DNA from 4 places in the Pseudomonas sp. GW821-FHT01C01 genome. Region 1 is predicted to be linked to each of the others. Evidence: predicted binding sites of a transcription regulator. Region 1 holds the regulator's gene; each other region holds the start of a gene.
The links. Region 1 encodes sigma-54, which starts transcription at its own class of promoters, with help from an activator protein. Its sites were predicted from a motif close to ANTGGCATNNANNTTGCTNT; they were not measured.
Positions count from the first base shown of each region.

Region 2: flgB (flagellar basal body rod protein FlgB) is a predicted target of sigma-54. The motif match lies at 3,599-3,618, and genes of this name have one in related genera.
Region 3: glnK (P-II family nitrogen regulator) is a predicted target of sigma-54. The motif match lies at 1,883-1,902, and genes of this name have one in related genera.
Region 4: AC07XF_RS02830 (CmpA/NrtA family ABC transporter substrate-binding protein) is a predicted target of sigma-54. The motif match lies at 2,400-2,419, and genes of this name have one in related genera.

Region 1 covers NZ_JBWKXF010000028.1:58,806-64,644, forward strand. Annotated here, with positions in the region: gene pmbA (metalloprotease PmbA) at 1-916, shown strand, start outside; gene AC07XF_RS17780 (HPr family phosphocarrier protein) at 1,088-1,363, opposite strand; gene rapZ (RNase adapter RapZ) at 1,379-2,236, opposite strand; gene ptsN (PTS IIA-like nitrogen regulatory protein PtsN) at 2,239-2,703, opposite strand; gene hpf (ribosome hibernation-promoting factor, HPF/YfiA family) at 2,716-3,024, opposite strand; gene AC07XF_RS17800 (RNA polymerase factor sigma-54) at 3,099-4,592, opposite strand; gene lptB (LPS export ABC transporter ATP-binding protein) at 4,776-5,501, opposite strand; gene lptA (lipopolysaccharide transport periplasmic protein LptA) at 5,501-5,839, opposite strand, start outside.
Region 2 covers NZ_JBWKXF010000020.1:56,612-62,450, reverse strand. Annotated here, with positions in the region: gene AC07XF_RS14590 (flagella synthesis protein FlgN) at 1-103, opposite strand, end outside; gene flgM (flagellar biosynthesis anti-sigma factor FlgM) at 152-478, opposite strand; gene flgA (flagellar basal body P-ring formation chaperone FlgA) at 646-1,404, opposite strand; gene AC07XF_RS14575 (chemotaxis protein CheV) at 1,488-2,420, shown strand; gene cheR (protein-glutamate O-methyltransferase CheR) at 2,466-3,293, shown strand; gene flgB (flagellar basal body rod protein FlgB) at 3,661-4,068, shown strand; gene flgC (flagellar basal body rod protein FlgC) at 4,072-4,515, shown strand; gene flgD (flagellar hook assembly protein FlgD) at 4,531-5,253, shown strand; gene flgE (flagellar hook protein FlgE) at 5,285-5,839, shown strand, end outside.
Region 3 covers NZ_JBWKXF010000015.1:18,243-24,081, reverse strand. Annotated here, with positions in the region: gene AC07XF_RS12270 (ammonium transporter) at 1-1,302, opposite strand, end outside; gene glnK (P-II family nitrogen regulator) at 1,338-1,676, opposite strand; gene AC07XF_RS12260 (accessory factor UbiK family protein) at 2,096-2,356, shown strand; gene AC07XF_RS12255 (YifB family Mg chelatase-like AAA ATPase) at 2,598-4,091, shown strand; gene AC07XF_RS12250 (LysR substrate-binding domain-containing protein) at 4,263-5,183, opposite strand; gene AC07XF_RS12245 (NorM family multidrug efflux MATE transporter) at 5,342-5,839, shown strand, end outside.
Region 4 covers NZ_JBWKXF010000003.1:41,715-47,553, forward strand. Annotated here, with positions in the region: gene AC07XF_RS02820 (nitrate/nitrite transporter) at 1-137, opposite strand, end outside; gene AC07XF_RS02825 (ANTAR domain-containing response regulator) at 481-1,056, opposite strand; gene AC07XF_RS02830 (CmpA/NrtA family ABC transporter substrate-binding protein) at 1,072-2,283, opposite strand; gene AC07XF_RS02835 (quinone-dependent dihydroorotate dehydrogenase) at 2,512-3,531, shown strand; gene rmf (ribosome modulation factor) at 3,827-4,042, opposite strand; gene rlmKL (bifunctional 23S rRNA (guanine(2069)-N(7))-methyltransferase RlmK/23S rRNA (guanine(2445)-N(2))-methyltransferase RlmL) at 4,573-5,839, shown strand, end outside.

The DNA.
Region 1 (5,839 bases):
CGCGGCGTTTGCCGCCGACAGCCGGATCAAGAACGCTGACGGCACCACCCTCAGCACCCATCAGGGTTGCCGCGTTTATGGCAACAGCCACGGCTTCATCGGCGGCTACGCATCGACTCGTCACAGCTTGAGCTGCGTGATGATCGCCGAAGCGGACGGCCAGATGCAGCGTGATTACTGGTACGACGTGAACCGCCAGGGCAATCTGCTGGCCGACCCGGTCAGTATCGGCCAGCGCGCTGCGCAACGGGCGGCGAGCCGTCTGGGCGCGCGTCCGGTGCCGACTTGCGAGGTGCCGGTGCTGTTTTCCGCCGAGTTGGCTGGGGGCCTGTTCGGCAGTTTCCTGTCGGCGATTTCCGGCGGCAGCCTGTACCGCAAGTCATCGTTCCTTGAAGGTACTTTGGGACAGAAGCTGTTTCCGGAGTGGCTGACCATCGACGAGCGCCCACACTTGATGCGTGCCATGGGCAGCGCGGCGTTCGACGGTGATGGTTTGGCCACCTACGCCAAACCGTTCGTCGAAAAAGGCGAGCTGGTGTCCTATATCCTCGGCACCTACTCCGGCCGCAAGCTTGGAATGCCAAGCACGGCCAACGCCGGCGGCGTGCACAACCTGTTCGTCACCCATGGCGATGAAGACCAGGCGGCCTTGCTGCGGCGTATGGGGCGCGGGCTGTTGGTCACCGAGTTAATGGGCCAGGGGCTGAACATGGTCACCGGTGATTATTCCCGGGGCGCGGCGGGTTACTGGGTCGAGAACGGCGAAATCCAGTTCGCGGTCCAGGAAGTGACCATCGCCGGCAACATGCGCGACATGTTCAAACAGATTCTGGCCGTGGGGAACGACCTGGAACTGCGCAGCAACATCCGTACGGGTTCGGTGCTGATCGAGCGGATGACGGTGGCGGGTAGCTAAGCCAGCGCCGCTGTACAAAAAAGGCGCGCCACCCAATGGGGGGGCGCGCCTTTTTTATTGGCAAACGCGGTGTATCTGATGCATTGCGATGATAGGAGTTGGGGCCGCTTCGCGCCCCAGCGGGAGCACGCTCCCTCGCCACAAAATCACCGGGAAAGGATTCCGTAGCGGTTACTCGCCTTCGTCGAAGTAGTTGTTGATCAGGGCTACCAGTGCGTCCATCGCTTCCTGTTCCTGCTCGCCTTCCGTGCTCAGATGGATTTTGGTGCCCTTACCGGCAGCGAGCATCATCATGGCCATGATGCTTTTGCCATCGACTGTGGATTCAGGTGTGCGTCCTACCCTGATCGTGCAGTCCTTGAACTGGCCGGCGACTCCGACGAATTTTGCAGACGCCCGGGCATGCAGACCCAGCTTGTTGATGATTTCGATTTCCAGAGCAGGCATCGCGATGTGAATCCTTTAGCTGAGGTCGCGGTGGCGAACCTGGACGTTCTTCAGGGTTTTTTGCAGCGCCTGCCCCAAACGCTCGGTCAGGTAGACGGAGCGGTGATGTCCGCCAGTGCACCCAATGGCAATGGTGACGTAGGCGCGGTTGCTGGCGGCAAAACGAGGCAGCCACTTTAGCAGGTATGTGGAAATGTCCTGGAACATCTCCTCCACATCCGGCTGTGCCGCCAGGTAATCGGCAACCGGTTGATCGAGCCCGGACTGCTCGCGCAATTCCGGTTTCCAGTAAGGGTTGGGCAGGCAACGCACATCGAACACCAGGTCGGCGTCCACCGGCATGCCACGCTTGAACCCGAAGGACTCCACCAGGAACGCAGTGCCCGGCTCGGGCTGATTCAACAGGCGCAGTTTGATGGTATCGCGCAGTTGATACAGGTTCAGGCTGGTGGTGTTGATCTTGAGATCGGCGAGGTCGGCAATCGGCCCGAGCAGGACACTTTCAACGTTGATGGCTTCGGCCAGCGAGCGGTTGGCGTTGGTCAGGGGGTGACGTCGGCGGGTTTCCGAGAAGCGCTTGAGCAGGGTTTCTTCATCGGCGTCCAGGTACAGGACATCGCACTGGATGTGGCGGCTGCGGACTTCTTCGAGCAGGTCGGGAAAGCGTGACAGGTGGCTGGGCAGGTTGCGAGCGTCGATGGAAACGGCGACCAGCGGCTGCATTAGCTCGGTATGAATCAATGCTCGTTCGGCCAGTTCCGGCAGCAGACCGGCAGGCAGATTGTCGATGCAGTAGTAGCCGTTGTCCTCAAGAACGTTGAGGGCGGTACTTTTACCTGAGCCGGAACGGCCACTGACGATGATCAAGCGCATGATTACTGACCGTTTTGCTCATCCAGGACAACCTGATACAGGGCTTCGTTGCTTGCAGCATGACGCAGTTTTTCGCGGACATCCTTGCGGTCGAGCATGCTGGCGATCTGTCGCAGCAGTTCAAGGTGCGCATCGGTAGCTGCTTCCGGGACCAGCAGTACGAACAACAGGTCAACCGGCGCGCCGTCGATGGCGTCGAAATCGATAGGGGCGTCGAGGTGCATCAATGCACTGATGGGCGAAACACAGCCCTTGAGGCGGCAATGTGGAATAGCGATGCCGTTGCCAAAACCGGTGGAACCGAGTTTTTCACGGGCAATCAGCGCCTCGAAGACATCTTGCATCTCCAGAGCCGGCACTTCGCGGGCGATCAGATTGGCAATTTGTTCGAGGGCTTTCTTTTTACTGCCGCCCGGCACGTTCACGAGGGAACGGCCGGGGGTCAGGATACTTTCAAGTCGGATCATGGGTTGGGAGTGTTAACGACCGGTTGCGCCCTGAAGGAGGCTCTGGGTCTTTTCCTTATGCTTTTTGAGTTGTTTATCCAGCTTGTCGGTGAGTGCGTCGATCGCGGCGTACATATCGGTATGTTCCGCGTTTGCGACCACTTCATTTCCGGGAATATGCAGCGTGGCTTCGATTTTCTGCTTCAGTTTTTCGACGGTCATCGTGACCTGCACATTAGTGATCTTGTCGAAATGTCGCTCCAATCGTTCGAGTTTTTCGCCGATGTAGGTGCGAAGAGGTTCGGTCACTTCCAGTTGGTGTCCACTGATGTTGACTTGCATACAGCTTCTCCTTCGTTGCCAGTGCATAAAGCGGTAGATCAGATGATCTACCACTGGAACGCTGTGGCGTGGCCCTACATCAACCGCTTGCGTTCGCTCGAAGGCGCGATCCCGAGGGATTCGCGGTACTTGGCGACGGTGCGGCGGGCCACCTGAATGCCTTGTGCCTCCAGTAAACCAGCGATCTTGCTGTCACTCAACGGCTTTTTCTGATTTTCCGCGGCAACCAGTTTTTTGATGATCGCGCGGATCGCTGTGGACGAGCATTCGCCGCCTTCGGAGGTGCTTACATGACTGGAGAAAAAGTATTTGAGTTCATAAATGCCCCGGGGGGTGTGCATGAACTTCTGGGTGGTCACCCGTGAAATCGTCGACTCATGCATGCCGACCGCTTCGGCGATGTCATGCAGGACCAGCGGCTTCATGGCTTCGTCGCCATATTCGAGGAAGCCGCGCTGATGCTCGACGATCTGGGTGGCCACTTTCATCAGGGTTTCATTACGGCTTTGCAGGCTCTTGATGAACCAGCGGGCCTCCTGCAACTGATTGCGCATGAATGTGTTGTCGGCGCTGGTGTCGGCGCGGCGCACGAAACCGGCGTACTGGGCGTTGACCCGCAGCCGTGGCACCGACTCCTGATTCAGCTCCACCAGCCAGCGCTCGTTGTCCTTGCGCACGATAACGTCAGGAACGACGTACTCGGCTTCGGTGGACTCGATCTGCGAGCCAGGACGCGGGTTGAGGCTCTGGACCAGCTCGATGACCTGGCGCAGTTCATCTTCCTTGAGCTTCATGCGGCGCATCAACTGGCTGTAGTCGCGGCTGCCAAGCAGGTCGATGTAATCGGTGACCAGGCGCTTTGCCTCGGCCAGCCAAGGGGTCTTGGCGGGCAGCTGACGCAACTGCAGCAGCAGGCATTCGCCCAGGTTGCGGGCGCCGATGCCGGCGGGCTCGAATTGCTGGATGCGGTGCAGGACCGCTTCGATTTCGTCCAGTTCGATGTCCAGTTCCGGATCGAAGGCTTCGAGGATCTCCTCGAGGGTTTCATCCAGGTAGCCCTGATTGTTGATGCAGTCGATCAGGGTCACGGCGATCAGGCGATCGGTGTCGGACATCGGAGCCAGGTTCAGTTGCCACAGCAAGTGGCTTTGCAGGCTTTCGCCGGCCGAGGTGCGGGTGGTGAAGTCCCACTCGTCATCATCATTGCTGGGCAGGCTGCTGGCGCTGGTCTGGTAAACGTCTTCCCACGCGGTGTCGACGGGGAGTTCGTTGGGAATGCGCTCGTTCCAGTCGCCCTCATCGAGGTTGTCAACCGTCGGGGCGCTTTCCTGGTAGGAGGGTTCCTGGATGTCAGTGTTGGGCTTTTGTTCGGTGTTGTCGGCCAAGGGGTCGGAATTGTCGAAGTCGTCGCCTTCTTCCTGGCGTTCGAGCATCGGATTGGACTCCAGGGCCTCCTGGATTTCCTGTTGCAGGTCCAGGGTCGACAATTGGAGCAGGCGGATGGCCTGTTGCAGCTGCGGTGTCATCGTCAGCTGCTGGCCCATTCTCAAGACTAGCGATGGTTTCATGGCAGGGGCTTAACACCTTATTCGCCGGCGCGCATGCGCCATCCACTACAGGGCGCCGGAGCGCCAAACATAAGCAAATTATATGCCCGAAACTGAAGTGTTTGCCTAGAGCGCTGTAACAATAAAAACCTGTTGATTTTTATCGCTACAGCGGTCTGGCATTCGCCATGACTGCTTCAGCGCTTACAGGCGGAACTCATGGCCCAGGTACACTTCCTTGACCAGGTCGTTGGCCAGGATGGTTTCGGCGTCACCTTCGGCGATCAACTGGCCGTCGTTGACGATATAGGCCGTTTCGCAGATATCCAGGGTTTCACGAACGTTGTGGTCCGTGATCAGCACGCCAATGCCTTTGGCCTTGAGGTGGTAAATGATCTGTTTGATGTCGCCGACCGAAATCGGGTCCACGCCGGCGAAAGGTTCGTCGAGGAGGATGAATTTCGGGTTGGTGGCCAGGGCGCGGGCGATTTCCACGCGACGGCGCTCACCACCGGACAGGCTCATGCCGAGGTTGTCGCGGATGTGGCTGATGTGGAATTCCTGCAACAGGCTTTCCAGTTCCTTGCGACGACCGGCCTTGTCGAGTTCCTTGCGGGTCTCGAGGATGGCCATGATGTTGTCGGCCACCGACAGTTTGCGGAAGATCGATGCTTCTTGCGGCAAGTAGCCGATACCGGCGTTCGCGCGACCGTGCATCGGCTGGTGGCTGACGTCCAGGTCATCGATCAGGACGCGGCCCTGGTCGGCCTGTACCAGGCCGACGATCATGTAGAAGCAGGTAGTCTTGCCGGCGCCGTTGGGGCCAAGCAGGCCGACGATCTGACCGCTGTCGATGGACAGGCTGACATCACGCACGACCTGGCGGCTCTTGTAGCTCTTGGCCAGATGCTGAGCTTTCAGAGTTGCCATTACTGGGCCTTTTGCTCGTCGGTTTTCTTTTTCGGCTGGATCACCATATCGATGCGCGGGCGCGACTCGGTCACCTTGCTGCCGGTTGCGCGACCGGCGCTGGCGAGCTTCTTGACCGTGTCGTAGACGATTTTTTCGCCTTGGGTGACGTTGTTGTCCTTGTCGACAACTTTGGCCTTGTCGATCAGTACGACGCGGTTTTGCGCGGCGTGATACTGGATGGTCACGCCCCAGCCCTGAACAGGCTTGGTATCGCCAGCCGTTTGCAATTGCTCGAAGTACGCCAGGTTGCCCACCGAGGTCACCACGTCGATGTCGCCAGTCGGGGTGCGGGTGAT
Region 2 (5,839 bases), on a different contig from region 1:
CACGACCATGCAGTGCCAGGGATTCGGTCTGCAGTAACTCCAGCAGGTGTTGCGCCGGAGCAAAGTCGTCGGTGATCAGTTGCAGTAAGTTAGTGTCGTGCATGGCTGGCCTTGGGTTTTAAGCGTCCAAAAGCCTGGCGCCGGCGGTGGCCTAGCGCTGGGCTTCGAAGTTGAGCAGTTTGCTGGCTACACGGTTGCTGTCGACTTTATAGCTGCCATCGGCAATCGCTGCTTTCAACTCGGCCACGCGGGCTTTGTCGACGGCAGGCTGATCGCGCAGCTTGTCAGTGACCTTCTGCAACTGTTGAGCCTCATTGCTGAGATGTACCGATTCCCCGCTTTTGACGGTACCGGCCTGTTCGGCCGCGGACTCCAGCGGCGCGGATTTGCCGGCTTCGGCGCTTTCCTTGCTGGCGCTGGTACGTGTACTGCCCGTAAGGGACGAGGAGCTGTTCAAACGGCTGAAATCGATGACCATGATAAAAAACCTCTGGGAATTTGGACGCTTGCCATGGTTTCGGCCATTCCCTGGAAAACTTTAGGCTCATTTGTCGATGAGCCGTGCGCGCGCCAGCGCTTGCCCTGCATGGAGCACAGTCTAGGGAACAGCCGGCGCAAGCGCCACATTCTGATGAACAGAGAACCTTACATGGACACTTCCACCTGCCCCGGCGCCGTGACCTGCGCCTTGATGACTCGCTGGGAATTGAGGTTTTTCACCCGGATCTGTTCTCTCAGGCTGCCGTTTGACAGGGCTTCGCCCGGCATGCGCACGCTGAGCGTACCGCTGCGGGCGGTGATCACCACCTGATCACCCTTGCGGATGACCTCGGCCTGTTCGATATGCACCAGGGTAATCACCTGGTCGGTGACCATTGGTCGGGTCAGTCGCTGGCCGATCGCCTGATCGAGGGCGGTCAGGTAGCCCTGGCCGATCAGGCTGATATCGCGCTCGCGCAGGACCACATCCCCAGGTTCGACAATGGCTGCGCGGCGCAGTGGCCGGGCGCTGGTCACGACATCGCGAAACAGGCGGACTTGAGCGGGTACGAAGACTGTCCAGGGGGATGCGCCCTCGCAGCGGACCTTGACCGTGACCCGGCCCAACGGCTTTGGACTCTCAAGCGTTGCTGTCAATTCCTTGTCGCACATGGGCATGTGCATGCGCGGATCGAGTGGGTTGACCTGGATTTCGTAGCGACCTTCCGTTTGACTGGTCGCCAGATAGTCTTCTACGGTGAATTCAAGAAAGCCCTGAGTGACGCCGATAAGCATGTCAGGCAAGGTAACCGCGTCAGCAAGGGCAGGGCTGCCAGCGTTGAACAGGCAAACGGCCGCCAGCACGCCGAGCAATTTGCGGTAGGGTGTGGTCAGGCGTCGGAAAAATGTCGGTTCTGTGTTCATAACGATTAAAAAAGCAAGCGCCGTGCCGTTTAGTGATGAAGGCGCGTCGCAACAACACTTGGCGTTGGTGTAGGAGTCTGGGCATGGCTGGTGTAATGGATTCGGTGAACCAGCGCACGCAACTGGTGGGGCAGAATCGCCTTGAGCTGTTGTTGTTCCGTCTCGACGGCCAGCAGCTGTACGGGATCAACGTATTCAAGGTTCGGGAGGTGCTGCAATGCCCCCAACTGACGTTGATGCCCAAGTCCAGTCCTGTCGTGTGCGGCGTGGCGAACATCCGGGGAGCGACCATTCCGATCCTTGATCTGGCAATGGCGACCGGCTCCGGTGCTTTGAAGGACAAGAACAATCCCTTCGTGATCATCACGGAGTACAACACCAAGACCCAGGGTTTCCTGGTTCGCTCGGTGGAACGCATCGTCAACATGAACTGGGAGGAGATCCATCCGCCACCCAAGGGCACCGGACGCGATCACTACCTGACGGCGGTGACGCGGGTCGACAATCAGTTGGTCGAAATCATCGACGTCGAGAAAGTGCTGGCGGAAGTGGCGCCGACGCCGGAAGCGATTTCCGTGGGTGTGGTGGATGTCGAAACCCAGCACAAGGCGCTTTCGTTGCGTGTGCTGACGGTCGACGACTCGTCGGTGGCGCGCAAGCAGGTCACGCGTTGCCTGCAAACGGTCGGTGTCGAAGTGGTGGCGTTGAACGATGGTCGGCAAGCGCTGGACTACCTGCGCAAACTGGTCGACGAGGGCAAGAAACCGGAAGAAGAGTTCCTGATGATGATCTCCGACATCGAGATGCCGGAGATGGACGGGTACACCCTGACGGCGGAAATCCGCAACGACCCGCGCATGCAAAAGCTTCATATCATCCTGCATACTTCGTTGTCGGGGGTATTCAATCAGGCGATGGTCAAGAAGGTCGGTGCCGATGACTTCCTGGCCAAATTCCGTCCTGATGACCTGGCATCCCGGGTAGTCGACCGGATCAAAGCAGCAGATATCAGCTAGGGGCCTGCGCCCCTGGCAGTCACCACGATTTAAGAGGCGGCATCATTGTCTACGGGTAATTTGGATTTCGAACAGTTCCGGGTATTCCTGGAAAAAGCCTGTGGCATTTTGCTCGGTGAAAACAAGCAGTACCTGGTCTCCAGCCGTCTCAACAAACTGATGGAACAGCAAGGCATCAAGTCTTTGGGAGAGTTGGTTCAGCGCATGCAGACCCAGCCGCGCAGCGGTTTGCGCGAGCAGGTGGTGGATGCCATGACCACCAACGAAACCCTGTGGTTTCGTGACACTTACCCGTTTGAAGTCTTGAAGAACAAGGTCCTGCCCGAAGCGATCAAGGCCAGTCCCGGCCAGCGCCTGCGTATCTGGTCGGCGGCGTGCTCGTCGGGCCAGGAACCGTATTCGCTGTCGATGTCCATCGATGAGTTCGAACGGGTCAACATGGGCCAGTTGAGGATGGGTGTACAGATCGTTGCCACTGACCTGTCCGGCACCATGCTGAACAACTGCAAGACCGGCGAGTACGACAGCCTGGCCATCGGTCGCGGCCTGTCGCCCGAGCGCCTGCAGCGTTATTTCGACCCGAAAGGGCCGGGACGCTGGGCGATCAAGGCGCCGATCAAGAGCCGGGTGGAATTCCGTTCGTTCAACCTGCTGGACAGCTACGCGAGCCTCGGCAAGTTCGACATCGTGTTCTGCCGCAACGTGTTGATCTACTTCTCCGCCGAGGTGAAGAAAGACATCCTGTTGCGCATCCACAGCACGTTGAAGCCGGGTGGTTACCTGTTCCTCGGTGCTTCCGAAGCACTGAACGGTTTGCCGGATCATTACCAGATGGTTCAGTGCAGCCCGGGGATCATTTACCAGGCGAAGTGATTTCGCGGGCGTCAGCAAAAAACGGGAGTCCTCAGGGGCTCCCGTTTTTTTATGCCTGATGATTTCTCATGGTTATCTCAATCCCCTGTAGGAGCTGGCTTGCCAGCGAAAGCGGTGTGTCAGCAAATTAAACGTCGGCTGACTCGACGCCATCGCTGGCAAGCCAGCTCCTACAGGGGGAGGTGGTGTAATCAAAAGTGGGGCCAGGCGGCAGAAAAGCGGCAGCCGGCGGAAAACCGTTGCCGCTTTTCTGGCATTGCCGCGTTGCCAAGGCCGGCAAAGCCCCGGTTTCCGGGCTTTTTTGAATTGGCATGGGGCTTGCTAAGTTGATCCTACGAAAAATCAGGTCACCCGAAGGTTTCCCGACATGAGCATCAGCTTCGATAAAGCGCTCGGTATCCACGAACAAGCCCTGGGCTTCCGCGCCCAGCGTGCCGAAGTCCTGGCCAACAACATCGCCAACGCCGATACCCCGAACTACAAGGCTCGGGACCTGGATTTCTCGAAAGTGCTCGCCGAGCAGAACGAGAAAACCAAAAGCGGCACCTTCGCCTTGAACATGACCAACAGCCGTCACATCGAAGCCGAAGGCCTGGGCAATGGCGACGAGTCGTTGCTGTATCGCACGCCGATGCAACCGTCGATCGACCAGAACACCGTGGACGCTCAACTGGAACAGTCGAACTACGCGGAAAACGCGATCGGCTTCCAGGCCAGCTTCACCCTGCTCAACAGCAAATTCAAAGGGCTGGTGTCAGCCCTGCGCGGAGAGTAAGCCATGTCTCTATCCAGTGTTTTCAACATTGCCGGTAGCGGCATGAGTGCGCAGACCACGCGTTTGAACACCGTCGCTTCGAACATCGCCAACGCCGAGACCGTCTCATCGAGCATCGACCAGACCTACCGCGCGCGTCATCCGGTGTTCGCCACCATGTTCCAGGGCGGCCAGAGCGGCGGCAGCGACTCGCTGTTCCAGAGCCAGGACGCCGCCGGTCAGGGCGTGCAGGTGCTGGGTGTGGTCGAAGACCAGAGCAACCTCGAGGCGCGCTACGAGCCGAACCATCCGGCGGCCGATGCCAAGGGCTATGTCTACTACCCGAACGTCAACGTGGTGGAGGAAATGGCCGACATGATTTCCGCGAGCCGTTCGTTCCAGACCAACGCCGAAATGATGAACACCGCCAAAACCATGATGCAGAAAGTCCTGACCCTCGGTCAGTGATAAGGGGCGACTCAGATGAGTGTTACCGATTCCACCAGCGGTTTGAGCCTCAACGACATCCTGGCCAATTCCTCGATCAAGACCAACACCACGACGGATGGCCTCGCGTCGGCAACCGGCAGTGCCACCGGCAACAAGGCCCTGGGCAAGGATGCGTTCCTGCAGTTGCTGGTGACCCAGCTGAAAAACCAGAACCCGCTGGAGCCTCAGGACAACGGCGCATTCGTGGCCCAGTTGGCACAGTTCAGCAGCCTGGAAGGCATTACCACACTCAACGACACCGTGAGCGGCCTGGCCAGCAACTACAACTCGTCCCAGGCATTGCAGGCGTCGTCGCTGGTGGGCCGTTCGGTCATCGCTCCGGGCGACAAGGCCGTGGTCGACACCACCAAGAGCCTCAGCGGCACGGTGGTCGTGCCGTCTTCGGTGGCGTCCGCCACCCTGAAGATCACCGACGCAGCCGGCAAGACCGTGCGCACCATCGACCTGGGTTCGCAGAAGGCCGGCAACGCCAGCTTCATCTGGGACGGCAAGAACGATGCGGGTGAGACGGTACCTGCGGGCACCTACACCTTTGGCGCCACGAGCACCATCGATGGCCAGTCCGTCGCGTTGATCACCAACCTGCCCGCGACCGTCAACAGCGTGACCATCAGCCAGACCGGCGGTGAGTTGATGCTCAACCTGGCCGGGCTGGGCAGCGTGGCCCTGTCCAAAGTACAAACCATTGGTATGTAGAGCCGACTAACACGGCACAAAGGAGTGGATGATGTCTTTCAATATCGGCCTTAGCGGTCTCTATGCAGCCAACAAGCAACTTGACGTGACCGGCAACAACATCGCCAACGTTGCAACCACCGGTTTCAAATCGTCCCGTGCAGAATTCGAAGACGTGTACTCGGCGACCCGCCTGGGTACCGGTAGCAAGACCGTCGGCAACGGCGTGCGCCTGGCCAACGTTTCCCAGCAGTTCGGCCAGGGTGACGTGAGCAACACCGGCAACGTGCTCGACATGGGTATCCAGGGCAACGGCTTCTTCGTCCTGAGCAACAACGGTTCGCTGACCTACACCCGTGCCGGTACGTTCAAGACCGACAAGGAAGGCTACGTCACCAACAGCGACGGTACTGCCCGCCTGCAAGGTTACGGTGTGGATTCCAATGGCAAGATCGTCAACGGCGTGCTGACCGACCTGCGCATCGACACCTCCAACCTGGCGCCGAAATCGACCAGCACCGTGTCGTCGACGATCAACCTGAACTCCACCTCGGCGGTGATCGACCAGACGGTTGCGGCGAACAAGTTCGACCCGAGCAAGACCGAG
Region 3 (5,839 bases), on a different contig from region 1:
ATCGATGCCGACCGCTTCTTCTTCTTCGTTGATGCGCAGACCCATGACCGCATCCAGCACCTTGAGGATGATGAACGTGGCAATTGCGGTGTAGATCACCGTGAAACCCACGCCCTTGCACTGAATCCACACTTGCGCGGCGATGTCGGTCACGGTGCCGAAGCCACCCAGGGACGGAGCAGCGAACACACCGGTCAGGATTGCGCCGAGGATACCGCCGATACCGTGCACGCCGAAGGCGTCCAGGGAGTCGTCATAACCGAGCTTGCGTTTCAGGGTGGTCGCGCAGAAGAAGCACACCACGCCAGCCGCCAGACCGATTACCAGTGCGCCCATCGGGCCGACGGTACCGGCAGCTGGGGTGATTGCCACCAGGCCGGCAACCACGCCCGAAGCGATACCCAGTGCGCTAGGTTTGCCGTGAGTGACCCACTCGGCAAACATCCAGCCCAGCGCAGCAGCAGCGGTAGCGATTTGCGTCACCAGCATCGCCATACCGGCGGTGCCGTTGGCTGCAGCGGCGGAACCGGCGTTGAAACCGAACCAGCCGACCCACAGCATCGCCGCGCCCATCAGGGTGTAACCGAGATTGTGCGGCGCCATTGGCGTGGTCGGGAAGCCTTTGCGCTTGCCCAGCACCAGGCAGGCAACCAGGCCGGCCACACCGGCGTTGATGTGCACCACGGTGCCGCCGGCGAAGTCCAGCACGCCCCAGTCCCACAGCAGGCCGCCATTGCCGGACCAGACCATGTGCGCAATCGGCGCATAAACCAGGGTGAACCACACGCCCATGAAGACCAGCATCGCGGAGAACTTCATCCGCTCGGCAAAGGCGCCGACAATCAACGCCGGGGTGATGATCGCGAAGGTCATCTGGAAGGTGACGAACACCGCCTCAGGGAACAGCGCCGCAGGCCCGGTCAGGCTGGCTGGCGTGATGCCGGCGAGGAATGCTTTACCCATGCCGCCGACGAACGAGTTGAAGTTGACGACGCCCTGCTCCATGCCAGTGGTGTCGAACGCGATGCTGTAGCCATAAATGACCCACAGGACGCTGATCAAACCGGTAATGGCGAAGCACTGCATCATCACGGAAAGAATGTTTTTCGACCGAACCATGCCGCCGTAGAACAGCGCGAGGCCGGGAATGGTCATGAACAGCACCAAGGCTGTCGAGGTCATCATCCAGGCGGTATCGCCGGAGTTGAGGACTGGGGCCGCCACTTCGTCTGCCGCCATGGCCAGGCCGGGCATTACGAGGGACAACAGGGCTCCTAGCCCTGCGAATTTACGCAGAGTCATTTTGTTTTCTCCTGGGGCGTTGGGTTTGTGGCGGCTTAGATAGCGTCGGTATCGGTTTCGCCGGTACGGATGCGAATCGCCTGTTCCAGATTGACCACGAAGATCTTGCCGTCACCGATCTTGCCGGTGTTGGCAGCCTTGGTGATGGCCTCGATTACCCGGTCCAGATCCTTGTCGTCGATGGCGACGTCGATCTTCACCTTGGGCAGGAAATCGACCACATATTCCGCGCCGCGATACAGCTCGGTGTGACCCTTCTGCCGACCAAAGCCTTTGACTTCAGTGACGGTAATGCCCTGCACGCCGATCTCGGACAGCGACTCGCGTACGTCGTCCAGCTTGAACGGCTTGATGATGGCAGTGACTAGCTTCATGAAAACTCTCTCCCGAATTGGTGGACTTGCCCCAGGAAAACAAACCCGTCTCAAGTCTAAGCGCAGTGCCTGGCTTTGTAACGCATCGTCGGCCTTACCTGCCCGTCCGACGCCAGCTAACCGCTCCTTGCGAAGCACTCCCCGTGTTTCGCTTGGCGCACTGCATTCGTCACAGCGACTGCATCAGTGCATGGGTCACGAGGGACTAAGCAGAAAGCTTGCCATCTCCACAAAACTGACTGTTTTCAAGCCTTTGCCAGCGCAGAGTGGAAACTTCGCTACAACACTCGGCACGTTACGCACAACAACGGTGCGACGCCTTCTGTCCCCATGCGCGAAAAGCGTGCACCCCTTGCCCGCGGAAATGACTATAGACACTGCGTGATACACTGCCCGCCATAGTTTCCAGGACATTGCCCATGCTCGCGCCAAAAGACTTCCTCGACGCCCTGACCAGCACCGCCTCCCGCCTCTTCAGCGGCGACACGCCGCTGCCGAAAGCTGAAATCGAAAGCCAGTTCAAAATGTTGCTGCAGAGCGGCTTCAGCAAACTGGATCTGGTGAGTCGGGAAGAGTTCGATAGCCAGATGGTTGTATTGGCGCGCACGCGGGCGCGGCTGGAGGCTCTTGAAACGAAGGTCGCGGAGCTGGAAGCGAAGCTGAATCCGCCGACCGAATAACGCCACACATCCCCGTGGCGAGGGAGCTTGCTCCCGCTGGACGGCGTAGCCGTCCCTCTTTTTGGGGCTGCTGCGCAGCCCGGCGGGAGCAAGCTCCCTCGCCACAGAGACGATGCTCGCCCATTGACGTACGCAACATCCTGCCAAAAATTCCCATCGGTATCGCCACGCCAGATCCCATCCTCACAACTATCCTTCAGAAACCGCAGGATGCGGCCCCCGTACAACTCAAGGAACGACCATGTCCCTCTCCATCGTCCACAGCCGCGCCCAGGTCGGCGTGGAGGCGCCTGCCGTTACAGTTGAAGTTCACCTAGCCAATGGTTTGCCTTCGCTGACCATGGTCGGGTTACCGGAAGCGGCGGTGAAGGAAAGCAAGGACCGGGTGCGTAGCGCGATCATCAATTCGGGGCTGCAATTTCCGGCGCGGCGGATCACGCTGAATCTGGCGCCGGCCGACTTGCCGAAGGATGGCGGGCGGTTCGATCTGGCGATTGCCCTGGGGATTCTCTCGGCCAGCGTGCAAGTGCCGACGCTGACACTGGATGACGTGGAGTGTCTGGGGGAGCTGGCGCTTTCCGGCGCCGTGCGGCCGGTCCGCGGGGTGCTGCCAGCAGCATTGGCGGCGCGCAAGGCCGGACGCTGGTTGATGGTGCCGCAGGCGAATGCCGAGGAGGCTTGCCTGGCGTCAGGGTTGAAGGTCATTGCCGTGGACCATCTGCTGCAGGCAGTGGCGCATTTCAACGGGCATACACCGATCGAGCCTTATGCTTCCGATGGACTGCTCTGCGCCAGCAAACCTTATCCCGATATGAATGAAGTGCAAGGACAGTTGGCGGCCAAGCGTGCGCTGCTGATTGCGGCTGCTGGAGCTCACAACCTGCTACTCAGTGGTCCCCCGGGGACCGGAAAAACGTTGCTGGCGAGTCGTTTGCCAGGGCTGCTGCCGCCGCTGACCGAGAGCGAGGCGCTGGAAGTGGCGGCGATTCAATCGGTCACCAGTTGTGTGCCCTTGCGTCACTGGCCACAGCGCCCCTTTCGCCAGCCCCATCACTCCGCCTCTGGCCCCGCTTTAGTGGGTGGCGGCTCGAAACCGCAGCCGGGTGAAATTACCCTCGCCCACCACGGCGTCTTGTTTCTTGATGAGCTTCCCGAGTTTGAACGCAGAGTATTGGAAGTCCTGAGGGAGCCGATGGAATCCGGGCATATCGTAATCTCGCGGGCGAAAGATCGCGTGCGCTTTCCGGCGCGTTTTCAATTGGTGGCGGCGATGAATCCGTGTCCCTGTGGATATCTTGGCGAGCCAAGCGGGCGCTGCTCCTGCACGCCGGACATGGTGCAGCGTTATCGCAACAAACTCTCGGGACCGTTGCTCGATCGCATCGACCTGCACCTGACTGTCGCCCGGGAAGCCACGGCGTTGAATCCCAATGTGAAGCCAGGAGAGGACAGCGCCAGTGCTGCGGTGCTTGTCGCTGAGGCTCGTGAGCGCCAGCAGAAGCGTCAGGGTTGTGCCAATGCCTTTCTGGATTTGCCGGGGTTGCGTCGCTACTGCAAGTTATCCACAGCCGATGAGCACTGGCTGGAATCCGCCTGTGAACGACTGACCCTGTCACTGCGTTCGGCGCATCGGTTGCTCAAGGTGGCACGGACGCTGGCGGATCTGGAACAGGTTGATGCGATCAGCCGCGAGCATCTGGCGGAAGCGTTGCAATATCGGCCGGCCACGCAGTAAGTGTCGAAACCGAGTCGCTCCATTCGCGAGCAAGCCCGCTCCCACAGGTTCGGCGTCGTTTATCCTGTGGGAGCGGGCTTGCTCGCGAAGACTAACTCAGCCGCACCTCAACGAAAGCGGTCAACCTCGGAACGCAAGACCGCCGCCAGCCTCTCCGGCGGCTTCATCGTTTCAGCTCAAGTGCACGACATCCGGCAATTCCATGGAACGGGCTTCGTTTTGCAGGAAGTCACTGAGCCGGCGCATGCGTTCGCCGCCGGGCCGGGTTTTCGGCCAGACCAGGTAATATTTCTCACCACTGGCGACGGCCGTGGGCCACGGCAAACTGAGGCGCCCCTGGGCCACATCTTCCGCCACCATCAGCAGATCGCCCATGGACACGCCATAGCCTCGCGCAGCGGCGATCATGCCCAGCTCCAGGGTGTCGAACACCTGCCCGCCCTTGAGCGACACCTGTTCGGCCAGGCCCATGCGCTCCAGCCAGTTACGCCAGTCGCGTCGGTCCGGCGTCGGGTGCAACAACTCGGTGTTGGCCAGGCGCGTGACGTCCCAGGGCTGATCGCCCCGCAGGTTGGGCGCGCCCACCGGGATCAATTCCTCGGGGAACAGGTAACTCGCCTCCCAGTCCGGAGGGAAATGGCCGTTACTCAACAGCACCGCGCAGTCGAACGGCTCGTCGTTGAAATCCACGGAATCGACGTCCATCCACGCACTGGTCAGTTGTACTTCGTTACCCGGTTGCAGATGACGGAAGCGACTGAGGCGCGCCAGCAACCAGCGCATGGTCAGGGTCGAAGGGGCTTTCATGCGCAAGATGTCGTCTTCGGCACGCAAGGTATTGCAGGCGCGCTCCAGCGCGGTGAAGCCTTCACGAATGCCCGGCAACAATAACCGGGCCGACTCGGTCAGTTGCAGGTTGCGGCCACTGCGATGAAACAAGCGGCAGGCAAAATGTTCTTCGAGTGTACGAATATGGCGGCTGACCGCACTTTGGGTAATCGACAGCTCTTCGGCCGCGCGGGTAAACGAGCTGTGCCGCGCCGCCGCTTCGAATGCGCGCAGGGCATACAAGGGAGGAAGACGACGGGACATAAGGAAAGCTCCTGGTGCGGGGTTCGTCCACCCTAGCAGAAACTCTCCAGCATGAGTTTGAATCATGCCATCCATCCTTTTTATCCCTTTGTGCAAACCTCGCAGAGCGCCGAGAATCGGTGCTTTCCTGTTCCCTTTGATAATCGAGCGTGATGACCATGCAGCATCCAGCACGTATTGAACTCTGGGCCATCCTGCGGTTGGCGGGGCCGCTGATTGCCTCGCAGTTGGCGCACATGCTGATGGTCCTCACCGACACCCTGATGATGGCGCGCCTGAGTCCCGAGGCGCTGGCCGGTGGCGGGCTCGGCGCGGCGACCTATTCGTTCGTGTCGATTTTCTGCATCGGCGTGATAGCTGCCGTCGGCACACTGGTGGCGATCCGTCAGGGGGCCGGCGACATTCTCGGGGCTACCCGGCTGACCCAGGCCGGGTTGTGGCTGGCATGGCTGATGGCGCTGGTCGCCGGTTTGCTGCTGTGGAACCTCAAACCGGTGCTGCTACTGTTCGGCCAGACCGAAAGCAACGTCAACGCGGCCGGGCAGTTTTTGATCTTCCTGCCCTTCGCCCTGCCCGGCTACCTGAGCTTCATGGCCCTGCGCGGGTTCACCAGCGCCATTGGCCGTGCGACGCCGGTGATGGTTATCAGCCTGGGC
Region 4 (5,839 bases), on a different contig from region 1:
GTTGTCAGGTGCAGGTCGGCGGCGATCTGTACCGCCAAAGGACCGAGCAGGTACCAGACCATGAAGCTCAGGTCGAAGTAGAGGAAGGCTGCGAACAATGTGGGTGTATGGCCGGATTTCCAGAAGCTTGAATTCATCGCGCACCTCAGCTGTGAAGAGTCTCGGAAGGAGTCATGAGCTTGCAGGTGGGGCGCCGTTACGGCCGCACCACCGGCCCCGTGCTGTGGGGCCAAAACGAAAAAACGCCGCCACCCGATTCGCCAAGGGCAAATGAGATGAGCGACGTCTTTGTCGTAGGTGGGGCAACCGCCGTTGGTTACCTGTGGTGATTACTTAGCCAGATCTGTGCCAACAACCGAAACCGGGTCGCCACCATTCGCGAGCAAGTCGGATCGCCGCACCGCCGCTCCCACATTCGACCGCGATCAAATGTGGGAGCGGGCTTGCTCGCGAAGGCGATAGAACATTCACCACAGGGGGTCAACCCAGCAGTTCGCTCATGGCAATAATCTGTTCCGCCACTTGAATCAGCTTCTGCTGTCGGCTCATTGCCTGGCGGCGCATCAGTGTGTAGGCCTCTTCCTCGTTGCAATTCTTCATTTTCATCAGCAGCCCTTTGGCCAGTTCGATGCGCTTGCGCTCGGCCAATTGCTGGTCGCGGGCATGCAGCTGGGCACGCAAGGCCTGATCGCTTTCGAAGCGCGCCATGGCCACATCGAGAATCGGCTGCAGGCGTTGTGCGTGTATGCCTTCGACGATGTAGGCACTGACCCCGGACTTGATTGCCTGTCGCATCACACCGGGGTCGTGTTCGTCGGTGAACATCACAATCGGTCGTGGCTGGTCGCGAGTCACCAGCACTACTTGTTCCATGACATCGCGACCCGGTGACTCGGTATCGATCAGAATCACGTCCGGACGCACCGTTTCGACGCGTTCGGGCAAGTCGATGGTCAGGCCGGATTCGTCGATCACCTCGAAACCGGCCTCGGTCAGGGCGGCCTTCAGGCGTCCGACTTTTTTTGCGGTGTCGTTGATCAGCAGGATACGCAGCATGTTCGTCGTCTCCTGTCAGCGGCTGGCGGATCGGTGCGAGCTGTCGCTCATGGCGTGCAGTTTGAAACTGCGGGCATAACCGGCCGGGTCCGAACCGTCCCAGATTTTGCCGTCGATCAACTGACTGCTGCGCATCTCCCCGGCTGACGAAGCGACGCCGACGGCACTGGCGGCCTCTCGATAGAGGTCCAGTTGCTGCACCTGCCGGGCCACCGCGAGATAGTCCGGGTCATCGCGCAACAAACCCCAGCGGCGGAACTGGGTCATGAACCACATGCCGTCGGACAGGTACGGCAGATTGACCTCGCCATCCCCGTGCAAGCGCAGCGCGTGCGGGTCTTGCCAGCAATGACCAAGGCCATCGGCGTATTCGCCCAGCAAGCGCGGTTCAATGCAGTCCAGTGGCGCGTCAAGGTACTGTGCGGCACTGAGCAAATGCGCGGTACTACGCCGATTCTCGGTGCTTTCTTCAATGAAGCGGCTGGCTTCCAGAATCGCCATCACCAACACCCGCGCGGTATTGGGGTATTGCTCGACGAACGCACGGGTGCAGCCGAGGACTTTTTCCGGATGATCGGGCCAGATGGTCTGGGTCGTGGCCAGGGTGAAACCGAGGTCCTGTTGCACCGCGCTGGCGGACCAGGGTTCGCCGACGCAGAACCCGTCGATACGCCCGGCTCGCAGGTGCGCGACCATTTGCGGTGGCGGCACCACTACGCTGTCGACATCCAGCAGCGGGTGAATGCCCTGGCTGGCGAGCCAGTAATACAACCACATGGCATGGGTGCCGGTTGGAAAAGTCTGGGCGAAGGTGAGTTTTGGGCGAGTTTGGTGCACGTGCCGATCCAGTGCTTCAGGAGTGCTCACCCCCAGCGCCTGCAAACCGCGGGACAGATTGATGCTCTGGCCGTTCTGATTCAGGCCCATCAACACGGCCATGTCGGTCGCCGCCACGCCGCCGATGCCCAGGTGAACGGCGTATATCAGGCCGTAGAGGCTGTGGGCTGCATCGAGTTCGCCGCTGACCAGTTTGTCTCGCAGGTTGGCCCAGGACGATTGGCGCTTGAGGTTCAGGGTCAAGCCGTGGGGTTGGGCAAAGCCCTGGGTGGCGGCGACTACCACCGAGGCGCAGTCGCTCAGGGCCATGAAGCCAAGATTGATTTCGGTTTTTTCCGGGGCATCGCTGCCATTGACCCAGGCCAGAGGGCCGGCTGATGGTTCGTTCATCGCACGTTCACCTTGCAAAAAAAACGTCGTCCCGGGTCCGTGCATGAGCAGGCCGGAGACGACGCCATTGTCTTTGCACCCATTCCGTCGCTGGCATGGGTGCTGGTACCTGGAATGGTGCAAGGCATATGCCATTAACCGTTGATTTGATCACGCGCCTCGCTTGCCACCCCGTTGCCCGGCTATAATCGCCGCCTCAATTCGCCGCCAATCGAGTCAAATCCGCCCATGTACACCCTGGCCCGTCAGCTGTTGTTCAAACTCTCCCCGGAAACCTCCCACGATCTGTCCCTGGACTTGATCGGTGCGGGCGGACGTCTTGGGCTCAACGGCTTGCTGTGCAAGGCCCCGGCGAAAAAGCCGGTTAACGTCATGGGCCTGGACTTCCCGAATCCGGTGGGGCTGGCCGCCGGTCTGGACAAGAACGGCGCGGCCATCGATGGTTTTGCCCAACTGGGTTTCGGTTTTGTCGAAATCGGCACCATCACTCCGCGTCCGCAGCCGGGCAACCCCAAGCCTCGCCTGTTCCGTTTGCCGGAAGCCGAGGCGATCATCAATCGCATGGGCTTCAACAACCTCGGCGTCGATCACCTGCTGGCCCGTGTGGCGGCGGCCAAGTACAAGGGCGTGCTGGGCATCAACATCGGCAAGAACTTCGACACCCCGGTCGAGCGTGCCGTGGACGACTACCTGATCTGCCTGGACAAGGTTTACGCCCACGCCAGCTATGTGACGGTCAATGTCAGTTCGCCGAACACACCGGGCCTGCGTAGCCTGCAATTCGGTGACTCCCTCAAGCAGTTGCTGGCCGATCTGGCCGAGCGCCGCGCGGAACTGGCATTGCGTCATGGCAAACATGTACCGCTGGCGATCAAGATCGCGCCGGACATGACTGACGAAGAAACCGCACAAGTTGCGCAAGCGCTGATCGAAACCGGAATGGATGCCGTCATCGCCACCAACACTACCCTGAGCCGCGTAGGCGTCGAAGGCATGGAGCATGGCGACGAAGCCGGTGGTTTGTCTGGCGCCCCGGTTCGCGACAAGAGCACCCACACCGTGAAAGTGCTGGCATCGGAACTGGGTGGTCGTCTGCCGATCATCGCTGCCGGCGGCATTACCGAAGGCAAGCACGCGGCGGAAAAAATCACCGCAGGTGCAAGTCTGGTGCAGATCTACTCGGGCTTCATCTACAAAGGCCCGGCGCTGATTCGTGAATCCGTAGACGCCATCGCCGCCTTGCGTTGAAGGCTGAAGGGAGCTTTTGTGGCGAGGGAGCTTGCTCCCGCTGGGCTGCGAAGCAGCCCCAAAGCACCCGCTTCAGTGAACCAAATTGATTGAGAACACCGGGTTTACGATTGCTTCGCAACCGGGCGGGAGCAAGCTCCCTCGCCACAAAAACAGGTTTTCCTTGCTTTGGAGCAGGCATAAAAAAGGGCTCCTTCAAAGGAGCCCCTGGGCCGGAGCCCGCCGTCCGGATGGGACGTGCGTGGTTAATTCAGTACAAAATCAGATTGTCGTGTCGGAGTGTTGTGCCCTGTAATTAGCCGACGGCGTGAAGTTCGTTGAGTCTGTGGATTCCCGCAGTGCCGGTCATACCGTCCCAGTTGTCGCCGCGTCCTTCTCGCCAGCCGTTGATCCAGGCTTGACGTACCGACGGTAGAGTAAAAGGGCAAAGCTCACGGGATTTGCCACCAACGCCATATTGATATCCGCGCAAAAATGCTCTTTCCAACGGATCACGCTTAAGTCTTCTCATAGGGTGCTGCCCTCGTTTGTTGACTGTATTTATCGCGTTGACCTCAATTGAGGCCTGGCAGAAAAATCTCTGCCGTTGGGGCTCGTTGCCGGCGTGACGAGCCAAGGTGTTGGCGTCATTGCGGCGCCAACCTGTATTGAGTTCTAACCAATGCGTCACATCGAGGGAATGATCGTTTTGTCATAAGGACGTAACTATTGATGTGCTAAGGCCATAAGTAACAGCGTGTTTTTCCCGTATTTATTGGCCAAACCCCGGTATGATCGGCCCTGCGCTGGATGATGGGCTTAATCCTTTAGTGAGAATGGCTCCCGTTGCCGGGATGCACTATTCGACGAAGGGTCGACTTATGACATTTTGTTGCATCAACTTTTTTATCTGCCCTTGCATCTAAGCTCATTTAACCCGGGCAGCAAGGGTGGAACGGCACACCTTCGTGCCACGCGGGCGCTCTTCGAGAAAAGTGCCTGATTGAAAACCGGACCGGCAATGCGTTGCCCGGTCACTCAGCTAAAGGTTCTGGAATTCCCATGTCCGATCGTTTCGAACTCTTCCTCACTTGCCCAAAAGGCCTTGAAGGCCTGCTCATCGAGGAAGCCGTCGGGCTTGGCCTTGAGGAAGCGCGGGAGCACACCTCTGCCGTGCGCGGCATGGCCACCATGGAAACCGCTTATCGCCTGTGCCTGTGGTCGCGTCTGGCCAACCGCGTGCTGCTGGTGCTCAAGCGTTTCCCGATGAAGGACGCCGAAGACCTGTACCACGGCGTGCTGGACATCGAGTGGGAAGACCACATGCTCAATGACGGCACCCTGGCCGTCGAATTCAGCGGCCATGGCTCGGGTATCGATAACACCCACTTCGGCGCGCTGAAGGTCAAGGATGCCATCGTCGACAAACTGCGCACCCCGCAAGGCGACCGTCCGTCCATCGACAAGCTCAACCCGGACCTGCGCATTCACCTGCGCCTGGACCGCGGCGAAGCCATTCTTTCCCTGGACCTGTCGGGCCACAGCCTGCACCAGCGTGGCTATCGCCTGCAGCAAGGCGCGGCGCCGCTCAAGGAAAACCTCGCGGCCGCCATCCTGATTCGCTCCGGCTGGCCACGTATCGCGGCCGAAGGCGGCGCTCTGGCCGACCCGATGTGCGGTGTCGGCACCTTCCTGGTGGAAGCGGCGATGATCGCTGCCGACATCGCGCCGAACCTGCGTCGCGAGCAGTGGGGCTTCACCGCCTGGCTCGGTCACGTCCCGGCGCTGTGGAAAAAACTGCACGAAGAAGCCAGCGAACGCGCGGCGGCCGGCATGGCCAAGCCACCGCTGTGGATTCGCGGCTACGAAGCCGATCCGCGGCTGATTCAGCCGGGCCGTAACAACGTCGAGCGTGCCGGCCTGAGCGAGTGGATCAAGATCTATCAGGGCGAAGTCGCGACGTTCGAACCGCGCCCGGACCAAAACCAGAAAGGCCTGGTGATCTGCAACCCTCCGTACGGCGAGCGTCTGGGCGATGAGGCGAGCCTGCTCTACCTCTACCAGAACCTCGGCGAGCGCCTGCGTCAGGCCTGCCTGAACTGGGAAGCGGCGGTGTTCACCGGCGCGCCGGACCTGGGCAAGCGCATGGGCATCCGCAGCCACAAGCAATATTCGTTCTGGAACGGCGCCTTGCCCTGCAAGCTGTTGCTGATCAAGGTACTGCCGGATCAGTTCGTCACCGGCGAGCGTCGTACTCCGGAACAGCGTCAGGTCGAGCGTGAGCAAGCCGCCTACGATCAGGCACCGAACGAACCGCAGGAACGCAAGT